2 linked regions of the Variovorax paradoxus genome follow. The protein of the gene in region 2 interacts with the protein of the main gene of each other region in a pairwise test. Links are inferred from orthologs where the notes say so. Each region holds a gene or a part of one and is shown on either strand. Other genes may lie near its edges.

What was found.
Region 1: the proteins of NWF24_RS03080 (region 2) and nuoG interact in binary tests that used the Escherichia coli proteins (3 or more experiments, as listed by UniProt). The link is inferred for Variovorax paradoxus from one-to-one orthologs.

Annotation. Positions count from the first base shown.
Region 1 is NZ_CP102931.1:4,392,343-4,399,180, reverse strand. Bases 2,367-5,337 are described here. They hold nuoG (NADH-quinone oxidoreductase subunit NuoG), read left to right. Parts: upstream 2,367-2,751; coding sequence 2,752-4,923; downstream 4,924-5,337. Other genes in these bases: nuoH (NADH-quinone oxidoreductase subunit NuoH), read left to right, coding at 4,920-5,337; nuoF (NADH-quinone oxidoreductase subunit NuoF), read left to right, coding at 2,367-2,731. Outside these bases: NWF24_RS20760 (NADH-quinone oxidoreductase subunit D), read left to right, coding at 1-841; NWF24_RS20755 (NADH-quinone oxidoreductase subunit NuoE family protein), read left to right, coding at 852-1,391; more of nuoF, read left to right, coding at 1,391-2,366; more of nuoH, read left to right, coding at 5,338-5,999; NADH-quinone oxidoreductase subunit NuoI, read left to right, coding at 6,017-6,538; NWF24_RS20730 (NADH-quinone oxidoreductase subunit J), read left to right, coding at 6,577-6,838. UniProt on the Escherichia coli protein: NDH-1 shuttles electrons from NADH, via FMN and iron-sulfur (Fe-S) centers, to quinones in the respiratory chain. The immediate electron acceptor for the enzyme in this species is believed to be ubiquinone.
Region 2 is NZ_CP102931.1:655,668-663,306, reverse strand. The notes cover bases 2,339-5,180. They hold NWF24_RS03080 (formate dehydrogenase subunit gamma), read right to left. Parts: upstream 4,106-5,180; coding sequence 3,572-4,105; downstream 2,339-3,571. Other genes in these bases: oxlT (oxalate/formate MFS antiporter), read right to left, coding at 4,974-5,180; NWF24_RS03075 (gamma carbonic anhydrase family protein), read right to left, coding at 4,368-4,907; NWF24_RS03085 (formate dehydrogenase beta subunit), read right to left, coding at 2,339-3,575. In the rest of the region: fdhF (formate dehydrogenase subunit alpha), read right to left, coding at 1-1,981; more of NWF24_RS03085, read right to left, coding at 2,016-2,338; more of oxlT, read right to left, coding at 5,181-6,257; NWF24_RS03065 (hypothetical protein), read left to right, coding at 6,920-7,084; NWF24_RS03060 (LysR family transcriptional regulator), read right to left, coding at 7,127-7,639. UniProt on the Escherichia coli protein: NDH-1 shuttles electrons from NADH, via FMN and iron-sulfur (Fe-S) centers, to quinones in the respiratory chain. The immediate electron acceptor for the enzyme in this species is believed to be ubiquinone.

The DNA.
Region 1 (6,838 bases), 3.7 Mb from region 2 along the record:
CGACATGTACGAGGCCGTTTCCGGCGCGCGCATGCACGCGGCGTACTTCCGTCCGGGCGGCGTGTACCGCGACCTGCCTGACGCGATGCCGCAGTACAAGGTCAGCAAGATCAAGAATGCCAAGGCCATCGAGCGCCTGAACGAAGATCGCCAGGGGTCGCTGCTCGACTTCATCGACGCCTTCTGCAAGCGCTTTCCTAAGATGGTCGACGAGTACGAGACGCTGCTCACCGACAACCGCATCTGGAAGCAGCGCACTGTGGGCATCGGCGTGGTCACGCCGGAGCGCGCGCTGAACCTCGGCTTCACCGGCCCCATGCTGCGCGGCTCGGGCATCGAATGGGACCTGCGCAAGAAGCAGCCCTACGACGTCTACGACCAAATGCAGTTCGACGTGCCCGTCGGCAAGACCGGCGACTGCTACGACCGCTACCTGGTCCGCGTCGAAGAGATGCGACAGGCCAACAAGATCATCCAGCAGTGCTCGGCCTGGCTGCGCGCCAACCCTGGTCCTGTCATCACCGACAACCACAAGGTCGCCGCGCCCGCGCGCGAATCGATGAAAGCGAACATGGAGGAGCTGATCCACCATTTCAAGCTCTTCACCGAAGGCTTCCACGTGCCCGAAGGCGAGGCGTATGCCGCCGTCGAGCATCCGAAGGGCGAGTTCGGCATCTATCTCGTGAGCGACGGCGCCAACAAGCCGTACCGCCTGAAGATCCGCGCCCCTGGTTTCCCGCACCTCGCCGCCCTCGACGAAATGTCGCGCGGTCACATGATCGCCGACGCTGTCGCGGTGATCGGCACGATGGACATCGTGTTCGGCGAGATCGACAGGTGAGAAAGAGCGAATGACGACTTCCTCGACCCACCATGACGCGGCGCCCTCGGCGCCGTTGAAGACTACGATCCTCGAGCGCTTTGCGCGCGAGGTCGCCAAGTACCCCGAAGCAGGCAAGCAATCCGCCGTGATGGCCTGCCTCGCCATCGTCCAGCAGGACGAGGGCCACGTCAGTCTGCAGCGCGAGCGCGAGATTGCCGAGTACCTCGGCATGGCGCCCATCGCCGTGCATGAAGTGACGACCTTCTACAACATGTACAACCAGCATCCGGTGGGCAAGTTCAAGCTCAACGTGTGCACCAACCTGCCTTGCCAGCTGCGCGACGGCGTCACCGCCCTCGTACACCTCGAGAAGAAGCTCGGCATCAGGATGGGCGAGACCACGGCCGATGGCCTGTTCACGCTGCAGCAGAGCGAATGCCTGGGTGCTTGCGCCGATTCGCCCGTGATGCTGGTCAATGACCGCACCATGTGCAGCTTCATGAGCAACGAGAAGCTCGACCAGCTCATCGAAGGCCTGCGCGGTTCCACCAAAGGGGAGGCGGCCTGATGTCACCCGAACAAGTGCTCCAGCAGTTCCAGGCGACAGGCGTCCAGACCTGTTTCCATGACCGCCACATCGAACCGCAGATCTATGCGGGCCTCGACGGCACCAACTGGCGTCTGGCCGACTACGAAGCGCGCGGCGGCTACCAGGCCTTGCGCAAGATTCTCACCGAGGGCCTCACGCCCGACCAGGTGATCGCCGAAGTCAAGGCTTCGGGCCTGCGCGGCCGTGGCGGCGCAGGTTTCCCGACCGGCCTGAAGTGGAGCTTCATGCCCCGCCAGTTCCCGGGCCAGAAGTACCTCGTCTGCAATTCGGACGAAGGCGAACCGGGCACGTGCAAGGACCGCGACATCCTGCAGTTCAACCCGCACATCGTGATCGAAGGCATGGCCATCGCCGCGTATGCGATGGGCATCAGCGTGGGCTACAACTACATCCACGGCGAGATCTTCCAGAGCTACGACCGCTTCGAGGAAGCCCTCGAAGAGGCGCGCGCCGCCGGCTACCTCGGCGACAAGATCATGGGCAGCACGTACAACTTCCAGTTGCACGCCGCCCACGGCTTCGGCGCCTACATCTGCGGCGAAGAAACCGCGCTGCTCGAATCGCTCGAAGGCAAGAAGGGCCAGCCGCGCTTCAAGCCGCCGTTCCCGGCCAGCTTCGGCCTGTACGGCAAGCCGACCACCATCAACAACACCGAGACCTTCGCGGCGGTGCCCTGGATCATCCGCAACGGCGGTCCGGCCTACCTCGAATGCGGCAAGCCGAACAACGGCGGCACCAAGATCTACTCGGTGAGCGGTGACGTCGAGCTGCCCGGCAACTACGAAGTGCCCATGGGCACGCCGTTCTCCAAGCTCCTCGAGCTAGCCGGTGGCGTGCGCAAGGGTCGCACGCTGAAGGCCGTGATCCCCGGCGGATCGTCGGCGCCGGTGCTGCCGGCCGACATCATGATGGCCTGCACCATGGACTACGACTCCATCGCCAAGGCCGGCTCCATGCTCGGTTCGGGCGCGGTGATCGTCATGGACGACAGCCGCTCGATGGTCGAGTCGCTCAAGCGCCTCTCGTACTTCTACATGCACGAGTCCTGCGGCCAATGCACTCCCTGCCGCGAAGGCACGGGCTGGCTCTACCGCGTGGTGGACCGCATCCACAACGGGCAGGGCAAGCCCAGCGACCTGCAACTGCTGGACTCCGTCGCCGGCGACATCATGGGCCGCACCATCTGTGCGCTCGGCGATGCGGCAGCGATGCCGGTGCGCGCCATGATCAAGCACTTCCGTCACGAGTTCGAAGCCCTGATCCCGGGCTACGTTCCGACGGCGCCCGTCAAGGCCTGAGCGCGAGAAGAAACATACTCATGATCGAAATCGAACTCGACGGCAAGAAGGTCGAAGTGACCGAAGGCAGCATGGTGATGCATGCTGCCGACAAGGCGGGCACGTACATCCCGCACTTCTGCTATCACAAGAAACTCAGCATCGCGGCCAACTGCCGCATGTGCCTGGTCGACGTGGAAAAGGCGCCCAAGCCGATGCCGGCCTGCGCCACCCCCGTCACGCAGGGCATGATCGTTCGCACCAAGAGCGAAAAGGCCATCAAGGCGCAGCAGTCGGTCATGGAGTTCCTCCTGATCAACCACCCGCTGGATTGCCCCATTTGCGACCAGGGCGGCGAGTGCCAACTGCAAGATCTGGCCGTGGGCTACGGCGGTTCTTCTTCGCGCTACGAAGAAGAAAAGCGCGTCGTGTTCCACAAGGACGTGGGCCCGCTGATCAGCATGGAAGAAATGAGCCGCTGCATCCATTGCACGCGCTGCGTCCGCTTTGGCCAGGAAGTGGCCGGCGTGATGGAGCTCGGCATGTCGCACCGCGGCGAGCACTCCGAAATCGAAACCTTCCTCGGCGACTCGGTCGACTCCGAGCTGTCGGGCAACATGATCGACATCTGCCCGGTCGGTGCGCTCACGAGCAAGCCTTTCCGCTACAGCGCCCGTACCTGGGAGCTGTCGCGCCGCAAGTCGGTGAGCCCGCACGATTCGACCGGTGCCAACCTGATCGTCCAGGTCAAGAACAACCGCGTGATGCGCGTGGTGCCGCTCGAGAACGAAGACGTCAACGAATGCTGGATTGCCGACCGCGACCGTTTCTCGTACGAAGCCCTCAACGGCCCGGAACGCCTGACGCAGCCCATGCTGAAGCAGGGCGGCCAGTGGCAGCAGGTCGACTGGCAGACGGCGCTCGAGTACGTCGCCAATGGCCTGAAGCAGATCAAGGCCGACCACGGTGCACAAAGCATTGGCACGCTCGTCAGCCCGCACAGCACGCTCGAAGAGCTGCAGCTCGCCGCCATGCTCACGCGTGAACTCGGCAGCGACAACATCGACTACCGCCTGCGCAATGCCGAATTCACGGCGTTCGAAGGCGTGCGCTGGCTCGGTACCTCGATCGCTTCGCTCACGCAAGTGCAGCGCGCGCTGGTCGTGGGCTCGAACCTGCGCAAGGAACATCCGCTGTTCGCGCAGCGCATCCGCCAGGCCGTGCGCAAGGGCGCCGCGCTGTCGGTGATCACCTCGGCCAGCCTGATGGCTGCCCGCGACGCCTGGGCCATCGACGTGGCGCAATCGTCCATCGTCGAAGCCGACCAATGGGTCGAGGCGCTGGCCGCAGTTGCCGCCGCCATCGGCCAGACCAATGGCGCAACCGCGCCCCTGGCACCGAAGAACGCGCCGGACGCCGCCGCGCAAGCCATCGCAGCCTCGCTGCTGAGTGGCGAACGCAAGGCCATCCTGCTCGGCAATGCCGCCGCCCACCACGCACAAGCCAGCAGCCTGCTGGCCCTGGCGAACTGGATCGGCGCGCAAACGGGCGCCACCGTCGGCTACCTGACTGAAGCCGCCAACACCGTTGGCGCGCAGATCGTCGGCGCTTTCCCGAAGAACGGCGGTCTCGATGCGGGCCGCATGCTCGCCGCCGGTTCCGGCCTGAAGGCCGTGATGCTGCTGAACACCGAGCCGGTGTTCGACTCGGCTGCTGGCGCCGCCGCTGCCGATGTCATCGGCAATGCGCAAATGGTCGTCACGCTGAGCCCCTTCAAGGCCAACCTCGAGTTCAGCGACGTGCTGCTCCCGATCGCTCCTTTCACCGAAACCCCCGGTACCTTCGTCAATGCCGAAGGCCGCTTGCAAGGTTTCCATGCTGTCGTGAAGCCGCAAGGCGAAACGCGTCCGGCGTGGAAGGTGCTGCGCGTGCTGGCCAACCTGCTGGGTCTGCCCGGCTTCGCGTTCGAATCGACTGCCGATGTACTGGCCACCATCGGTGACAAGGGTGCGGTGCCGGCGAACGCGCTGAGCAACGCCACCTCCGCCAATGCCGTCGCTTCCAGCGGTGCGACTGCCGCTCCCGTGGTCGCCAGCATCTACCAGCTCGACTCGATCGTGCGTCGCGCACCGTCACTGCAACTGACCGCCGACGCGCGCAATGCATCGGCTGGATCGAACGTGTCGGCGCGTGCCGAGGAGGCACTGGCATGATCGTCGACACCATTCATGGCTTCGGCCAGGGGCTGGTTGCCGCAGGCTGGTGGACCGCCGTGGTCTGGCCCCTGATCTGGACGCTGATCAAGATCATCGTGGTGGTGATCCCGCTGATGCTGGCCGTGGCGTACCTCACGCTGTGGGAGCGCAAGGCCATCGGCTTCACGCAGATCCGCATCGGCCCGAACCGCATCGGACCACTGGGCCTACTCCAGCCGATCGCCGACGCGCTCAAGCTGATGACCAAGGAAATCATTCTTCCGACGGTCGCCAACAAGGGCCTGTTCCTGCTGGGCCCGATCATGACCATCATGCCGGCGCTCGCCGCATGGGCCGTGATTCCGTTCGGCCCCGACGTGGCGCTGGCCAACATCAACGCTGGTTTGCTGTTCGTGATGGCCATCACTTCGCTCGAGGTATACGGCGTGATCATCGCCGGCTGGGCCTCGAACTCGAAGTACGCCTTCCTGGGCGCGCTGCGCGCCTCGGCACAGATGGTGAGCTACGAAATCGCGATGGGCTTCTGCTTCGTCGTGGTGCTGATGGTCACGGGTAGCCTGAACATGAGCGAGATCGTGAATGTCCAGGGCAAGGGCATGTTCGCCAACATGGGCGTCGGCTTCCTGTCGTGGAACTGGCTGCCGCTGCTGCCGATCTTCGTCGTGTACTTCATCTCCGGCCTGGCCGAGACCAACCGCCACCCGTTCGACGTGGTGGAAGGCGAGTCCGAAATCGTTGCTGGCCACATGATCGAGTACTCGGGCATGAGCTTCGCGATGTTCTTCCTGGCCGAGTACGCGAACATGTGGCTCGTCTCGATCCTGACCGTGGTGCTGTTCCTCGGCGGATGGCTGCCGCCGTTCGAGTTCCTGAGCTTCATTCCGGGCTGGATCTGGCTGGGCCTCAAGACCTTCTGCGTGGTCACCATGTTCCTGTGGGTGCGTTCGACGTTCCCGCGCTTCCGCTATGACCAGATCATGCGTCTGGGCTGGAAGATCTTCATTCCCGTCACCCTCGTGTGGCTGGTCGTGGTCGGTGGCTGGATGCAGACGCCGTTCAACATCTGGAAATAACAGGAAGCGCCAACATCATGTCTGCTGCGCACACCGCAACACCGTCCGCGCCGTTCTCGCTCAAGGACTTCCTGGGCAGCTTCATGCTGTTCGAACTGTTCAAGGGCCTGGCCATCACCGGCAAGTACGCCTTTGCCCGCAAGATCACGGTGCAGTTTCCCGAAGAGAAGACGCCGCTGTCGCCGCGTTTCCGCGGCCTGCACGCGCTGCGCCGCTATGAAAACGGCGAAGAGCGTTGCATTGCCTGCAAGCTCTGCGAAGCCGTCTGCCCGGCGCTGGCCATCACCATCGAATCGGATGTGCGCGACGACGGCTCGCGCCGCACCACGCGCTACGACATCGATCTGACCAAGTGCATCTTCTGCGGCTTCTGCGAAGAGAGCTGCCCGGTCGACTCGATCGTCGAGACGCACATCTTCGAATACCACGGCGAAAAGCGCGGCGACCTGTACTTCACCAAGGACATGCTGCTGGCCGTGGGCGACCGCTACGAAAAAGAAATCGCAGCGAACAAGGCGGCTGACGCCAAGTACCGCTGATTCCGACCAGCCCGAACCCCGTACCAATTCGAATTCCAATGGACGTCAAGACCGGTCTGTTCTATCTGTTTGCCGTGGTGCTGCTGTTTGCAGCGTTCCGCGTCATCACCGCCCGCAACCCCGTGTACGCCGCGCTGTACCTGGTTCTGGCCTTCTTCCAGGCATCGGCCATCTGGCTGCTGCTGCGTGCCGAGTTCCTCGCGATCTCGCTCGTGCTGGTATATGTCGGCGCCGTGATGGTGCTCTTCCTGTTCGTGGTGATGATGCTGGACATCAACGTCGACGGCTTGCGGGAGGGCT
Region 2 (7,639 bases):
CCATCATCGCGGCCGCCACGTGCTGCGTGTTCGGGTCGGACTGCACGATGTCCTCGCCCTCGCAGTACAGGCCCTTGAAGCTGCCGCCGATGGCGGCGTCGAACATGTTGGGAATGCGCAGGCCCGGCTCGGGGTTGATCTGCACGCCCCAGGCGGCTTCGAACGAGGCGCGCGTGGTGCTGTCGGACACATGGCGGTAGCCCGGCAGCTCATGCGGGAACGAGCCCATGTCGCACGCGCCCTGCACGTTGTTCTGGCCGCGCAGTGGATTTACGCCCACGCCTTCGCGCCCGACGTTGCCGGTGACCATCGCGAGGTTGGCGATGCCCATCACCGTGGTCGAGCCCTGGCTGTGCTCGGTCACGCCCAGGCCGTAGTAGATGGCGCCGTTGCCGGCCGTTGCAAACAGGCGCGCTGCGGCGCGCAACTCGGCTGCCGGCACGCCGGTCGCCTTCTCGGTGGCTTCGGGCGATTGCTCGGGCTGCTCGACGTACGACTTCCATTCCTTGAACGAAGCCGTGTCGCAGCGCTCTGCAACGAAGTCGTCGGCCATCAGGCCTTCGGTGACGATGACGTGCGCCAGTGCCGTCACCACCGCCACGTTGGTGCCCGGCTTGAGCTGCAGGTGGTGCGAAGCCTTTACATGAGGCGACTTCACGATGTCGATACGGCGCGGATCGACCACGATCAGCTTCGCGCCCTGGCGCAGCCGCTTCTTCATGCGCGAGGCGAACACCGGATGGCCGTCGGTCGGGTTGGCGCCGATCACCATGATGACGTCGGCCTTGTCGACCGAGGCAAAGGTCTGCGTGCCCGCCGATTCGCCCAGCGTCTGCTTCAGGCCGTAGCCCGTGGGCGAGTGGCACACGCGCGCGCAGGTGTCGACGTTGTTGTTGCCGAAGGCGGCGCGCACCAGCTTCTGGACCAGGTAGGTTTCCTCGTTGGTGCAGCGCGACGAGGTGATGCCGCCGATCGAGTCCTTGCCGTACTTGGCCTGCAGGCGCTTGAACTCGCCCGCGGCGTAGTTGAGCGCGGTGTCCCAGCTCACTTCCTGCCATGGGTCGGTGATGTTCTTGCGGATCATCGGCTTGAGCATGCGGTCCTGGTGCGTCGCGTAGCCCCAGGCGAAGCGGCCCTTGACGCAGGAGTGGCCTTCGTTGGCCTTGCCGTCTTTCCACGGCACCATGCGCACGACCTCGTTGCCTTTCATCTCGGCCTTGAAGGCGCAGCCCACGCCGCAGTAGGCGCAGGTGGTGATCACGCTGTGCTCGGGCTGGCCGAGCCAGATCACCGACTTTTCCTGCAGGGTGGCGGTGGGGCAGGCTTCGACGCAGGCGCCGCAGCTCACGCACTCCGAATCCATGAAGGCCTCGTCCTGGCCCGGCGACACGCGCGACTCGAAGCCGCGGCCGCTGATGGTCAGCGCGAAGGTGCCCTGCGTTTCCTCGCAGGCGCGCACGCAGCGGTTGCACACGATGCACTTCGACGGGTCGTAGCTGAAGTACGGGTTCGACTCGTCCTTCTCGCTCTTCAGGTGGTTGGCGCCGTCGAAACCGTAGCGCACGTTGCGCAGGCCGGTGACGCCCGCCATGTCCTGCAGTTCGCAGTTGCCGTTGGCCGAGCAGGTGAGGCAGTCCAGCGGATGGTCGGAGATGTAGAGCTCCATCACGCCCTTGCGCAGGTCCTGCAGCTTGGGCGTCTGGGTGCGCACCTTCATGCCGGCTTCGGCGGGCGTGGTGCAAGAGGCCGGAAAGCCCTTGCGGCCTTCGATCTCGACCAGGCACAGCCGGCAGGAGCCGAAGGGCTCCAGGCTGTCGGTAGCGCAGAGCTTGGGCACCTGGATGCCCGCATCCACCGCCGCGCGCATCAGCGAAGTGCCCGCGGGCACCGTCACTTCGTTGCCGTCGATCTCCAGCGTCACCTCGCGCGTGGATTCGCGCTTGGGGGTGCCGTAATCGGTTTCCTTGAGATGGTCCAACATGTCTTTCTTACTCCTGCTGCTGCGCCGCAACCGCCTAGGCAGCTTCGCGATCGGGAACCACGAGACCGAAGTCCTGCGGGAAGTGGTCGAGTGCCGAGAGCACCGGAAACGGCGTCATGCCGCCCATGGCGCACAGCGAGCCGTGGACCATCGTGTTGCACAGGTCGCGCAGCAAGATCACCTGCTGCGGACGGTTCTGGTTGCTGCGGATCTTGTCGATCACCTCGACGCCACGCGTCGAGCCGATGCGGCAGGGCGTGCACTTGCCGCACGACTCGAGCGCGCAGAACTCCATGGCATAGCGCGCGAGCTTCGACAGGTCGGCCGTGTCGTCGTGCACCACGATGCCGCCATGGCCCACCGTGCCGCCGACGGCTGCATAGGCTTCGTAGTCGAGCGGCAGGTCCCATTGCGATTCGGGCAGGTAGGCGCCCAGCGGCCCGCCGACCTGCACCGCCTTGATCGGCCGGCCCGAGGCGGAGCCGCCGCCGTAGTCGTACAGCAACTCGCGCAGCGTGACGCCGAAGGCCTTCTCCACCAGGCCGCCGTACTTGATGTTGCCGGCCAGTTGCATCGGCAGCGTGCCGCGCGAACGGCCGACGCCGTAGTCGCGATAGAAGGCCGCGCCGCGCGCCAGGATCAGCGGCACGCTTGCCAGCGTGATGACGTTGTTGATCAGCGTGGGCTGGCCGAACAGCCCTTCGATGGCCGGCAGCGGCGGCTTGGCGCGCACGATGCCGCGCTTGCCTTCGAGGCTTTCGAGCAGCGCCGTTTCTTCGCCGCACACATACGAGCCTGCGCCCTTGCGCACGGCGAGCGAGAAGCGCTTGCCCGAACGCAGGATGTTGTCGCCGAGAAAGCCCGCTGCCTCGGCGATGCGGATGGCCTCGTTCAGCGTCGCTATCGCGTGCGGGTATTCGGAGCGCACGTAGATGTAGCCCTGCGTCGCGCCGGTGGCGAGGCCGGCGATGGTCATGCCCTCGATCAGCATGAAGGGGTCGCCCTCCATCGTCATGCGGTCGGAGTAGGTGCCCGAGTCGCCTTCGTCGGCATTGCAGACGATGTACTTCTGCGCCGCAGCCGTGCCCAATACCGTCTTCCACTTGATGCCGGCCGGAAAGGCCGCGCCACCGCGCCCGCGCAGCCCCGAGTCGAGCACCTGCTGCACGATTTCTTCGGGTGCGAGCGCCAGCGCGCGGCGCAGGCCGGCAAAGCCTTCGTAGGCCTGGTAGTCGGTCAGCGACACCGGGTCGGTGATGCCCATGCGCGCGAAGGTCAGGCGCTCCTGCTTCTTGAGGTAGGGAATGTCTTCGGTCAGGCCGAGCGCGAGCGGATGCTTGCCGCCGGTGAGGAAGCCGGCATCGAACAGGCCAGCCACGTCGTCGGGCGTCACCGGTCCGTAGGCGATGCGGCCGCTCGGCGTGTTCACTTCGACCAGCGGTTCGAGCCAGAACATGCCGCGCGAACCGTTGCGCACGAGTTCGAGCATGAGGCCGCGCGCGGCGGCTTCCTTCGCGATGCATCGGGCCACGCGGTCGGCGCCTGCAGCAAGCGCTGCCGAGTCACGCGGCACGTAGACGGTGATGGTGCTCATGCACGGCCTCCTGCGGTCTGCGCGACCAATGCATCGAAGCTCTTGGCCGTCATGCGCGCATGCGGCTGGTCGTCCAGCGTCATCGCGGGCGACGAGGCGCACAGGCCGAGGCAGAACGCGGGCTCCAGCGTGAAGGCGCCGTCCTTCGAGGTGCCATGCGCGCTGCATCCCAGTCGCAGCTCCGCGTGGGCGAGCAGCGCGTCCGCACCCATGGCCTGGCAGGCCTCGGCGCGGCAGATCTGGATCACGTGGCGGCCCGCGGGCTCGGCACGGAAGTGGTGGTAGTAGGTGACGACACCGTGCACCTCCGCACGCGAGAGGTTCAGCGCGTCGGCGATCACTGGCACCGTGTGCGCGGGGATGTAGCCCAATGCGTCCTGCACGTCGTGCAGGATCGGCAGCAGCGCGCCGGGTTCGTCCGCATGCTGCAGCAGGCTGCGATGCACGGCGACGAGTTCGTCTTCCTTGTCGGTGGGGCCGAAGGCCGGATGCGGTACCTCGTGCCCCTGCTGCGCTTGTTGTAGTTTCATGATCCCGTCCGATCTGGTCCGTTGCCGGCGCCGCTGCTGCATTGCTGTCTGCCTGCAAGCGGAGCTGTTTTCATCGTGGTTCTGTCACGGGACCAACGTCATGAAATTCGACGTGAATCCCGCGGCCATCCGCTTGAGGATCACTGTCGATGAATCGGGCGCCGGGGGCCTTGACGCAAGTCAATTTCCGCCGAAACAAGCACGGTGCCAATGCGCACAAACCCTGCGGGCGCGCAGGGTTTCGGGAGGGTGCGGAAAGGCCCTAACGGGCGAAGGGACCGGCGCTGTCGCGCGCCCTGCGCAGAAGCGCTTCGGCCTCGGCGTCATCGACCTCGCCCGTCACCTTCGCGGGCCTGCCCGCGATGCGCGAGCGGTCGGGAAAGACCTTGCCCTCGGTCAGCAGCGAACCGGACTCGACGATGCACGCACGGCCGACCACCGAGCCGTTGAGCGCAATGGTGTGCTCGCCGACTACTGCGCCGTCGCCAACGGTGCAGCCGTGGAGCATCACATGCGGCTCCACCGTCACGTCGTCGCCGATGGTCAACGGATAGCCCGGGTCGGCATGCAGCATCACGCCCGCCTGCACATGGCTGCCGCGGCCGATGGTGATGGGCTCGTTGTCGCCGCGCAGCACCGCATTCGCGCCGACGCGGCTGCCGGCTGCGAGCACGACCTGGCCGATCACGCTGGCGCTCTCGGCCACGCGGGCGCTGGCGTCGATGACCGGTTCATGCGCGTCAAGTCGGTAGATGGTCACTGCGGGCTCCTGTGCATCGGCGAAAAGCCCTGCCATCTTCATGGCAGGGCTGCGTGGGCGAAAGAAAGCCGGATGGTACCGGCTGACGGAAAGCCGATGTTGGTCTATTTATTCGACGACGCGGCTCGCCTCGATGTGCTTGCGGCGCATCGGCCGCAACACGAACCACGCCATCAGCGCCGCGAGCGCATTGACCGCGCTGGCCACGATGAAGACCGCCTGCCAGCTGCCGGTGGCTGCCGCGAGCACGCTCGACAACGGCACCAGCAGCGAGGCCGTGCCCTTCGCGGTGTAGAGCATGCCGGCGTTCGACGCCGCGTACTTCGATCCGAAGGTGTCGGCGCAGGTCGATGGGAACAGGCTGTAGATCTCGCCCCAGGCAAAGAACACGATACCCGTCAGGATCACGAAGAGCACTGGGTTCTGGCCGTAGTGGTAGAGCATCAGAATGCCGACCGACTCCATCGCGAAGGCGATGAACATGGTCTGCTCGCGACCGATCTTGTCGGACACCCAGCCGAAGAAGGGCCGCGTAAGCCCGTTGAGCACACGGTCGATGGCGAGCGCGAAGGTCAGCGCGGGCAGCACCAGGCCCATGATGTTGACCGGCACGTCCATGATCTTGAAGTCCTTGGCGATAGGCGCGAGCTGCGCCGTGGCCATGAGGCCGCCGGCGGCCACCATCACGAACATCGCGTACATCACCCAGAACACGGGCGAACGCAGCACCTCGGACGGCGCGTAGTCGCGGCCCGCCTGCTGCACGTTGCGGCTGTTCGACGCCTTGGAGTGGCTGGGCGCGCGGGTCAGCATCCATGCGAGCAGGAACACGATGAGTCCCTGCCCGATCCCAAAATACAGAAACGCAGATTCATAGCCGCTCGACTTGATCATCGCGGAGATCGGAATGATCGTGAGGGCCGAGCCCGCACCGAAGCCCGCTGCGGTCATGCCCGCGGCAAGCCCCCGGCGATCGGGGAACCACTTGAGCGCATTGCCCACGCAGGTGCCGTAGACAGCGCCGGCGCCGATACCGCCAACGGCCGCCGCGATGTACAGCAGCAGCAGCGAGTCGGCCACCGAGTTGAGCACCCAACCCAGGCCGCACAGCACGCCGCCCACCAGCACCACCGGACGCGGGCCGAAGCGGTCGACCAGATAGCCTTCGATGGGCACGAGCCATGTCTCTGTGAGCACGAAGATGGTGAACGCGACCTGGATCGCGGCGCGGCTCCAGCCGTGCTTGTCTGCGATCGGATTGACGAAGAGCGTCCATCCGTACTGCAGGTTCGCGATCATCGCCATGCAGACGATGCCGATCAGCAACTGCCCCCATCGGAACGCCTCGGACCGCGTCGCGGTGGCGCCATAGGTTTCGGACGGGGGGTACATCGCGGGGTTGGAACCCGCGGTCGTGGAGGTGGGCCGAGTCATGGAGTTGTCCTTGGTGTTTTCGTTTAAGTCCGACAGGCTGCGAATACAGAGCAATCAGTCGAGCGATCGGTGCGCATCGAAAGGCGACGAGGTTTCCTTGGCATCGCTACACGGCATTGGGATCACCAGTTTTCTGCGCGTGAATGACTGTCGGACCGAGCGACTCAAAAACTCTTGACCTCAGTCAAGTTCACACGAATCGCGCTCTCGTGGGACCCCCGTGATATCCCTAGCACGAGGTCTCGTTGCGCGCGCATTTTGCGTGTGTCGGATGCCGCACTGAACACACTGCGATGCGTGCACGCATCACGCTGCATGCGATGTGCATCGCGCGATGCGATGGCATTGCGATGAAGAAAAAATCGCGGAAGTCTTCGCGCGAACTTTCGATGGCCCGTGCGATGGCCTTCATGAATTTGCGATGCGCGTTGCTCGCTCCGTCATGTGCTCCGGAAGCGCTCCCGCAGACGGGTTTCTGGCCTACGCAAGAACCTGTCTGCCTCCGAAAAAATTGACCTAGGTCAAGAAACGCGAAAATGGCGTTTGCTCTCGTCTAGGGTAAACCCTAAAATTCAGGGTAATCCCTTCGGTCTTTTAGATTCAATCCTTTGGAGCCCTCAATGAGCCACACCACCCTGAATTCCAGCAGCCTCCGTACCCCTGCCTCTTCGTCCACCGCCAACGACGCAATGCGCGAGCTGTTCGCCGCACTGCCGATCGTGATCTTCTACAAGGCCGCACGCGCCGCGCTGATGCAACGCCGCAGGGCGGCAGTGCAGCGTTGAGCCGCCGCACCGGACCCCTCCCCCACAAAGAGCGCGCGCGAGTTACTCGCCGCGCTCTTTTTCCTTGTGGTTCCCGAACGGCACGATCTGCGAGATCAGCGACGGCCCGTCGCTCAGCAGAAAGTCCTTGAAGGCCTGCGCCACCGGCGGCAGGCGCTTGCTTCGGCGGTGCACCACGTACCAGTTGAGCATCAGCGGAAAGCCTTCGACATCGAGCACGCAGAGACTGCCCGCGCGCATCTCCTGGCTCACCGTGTGGGCCGACACGAAGCTCACGCCCATACCCGCAATCACCGCCTGCTTGATGGTTTCGGTGCTGCGGATTTCCATTGCGATGTTGATGCCGCTCAGATCGCCGCCAAAGCCGTCTTCCATCGAATGCCAGGTGTCCGATGCTTTCTCGCGCACCACGAAGGGCTCGCGCATCAGCCGCGCCATCGGGATCTTCTTCACGCCCACCAGCGGGTGGCCCGGTGCCGCGACGATCACGTAAGGGTGCGGTGCGAACGGCTGGTTGACCGTGTCGAGATCGGTCGGCGGCCGCACCATGATCGC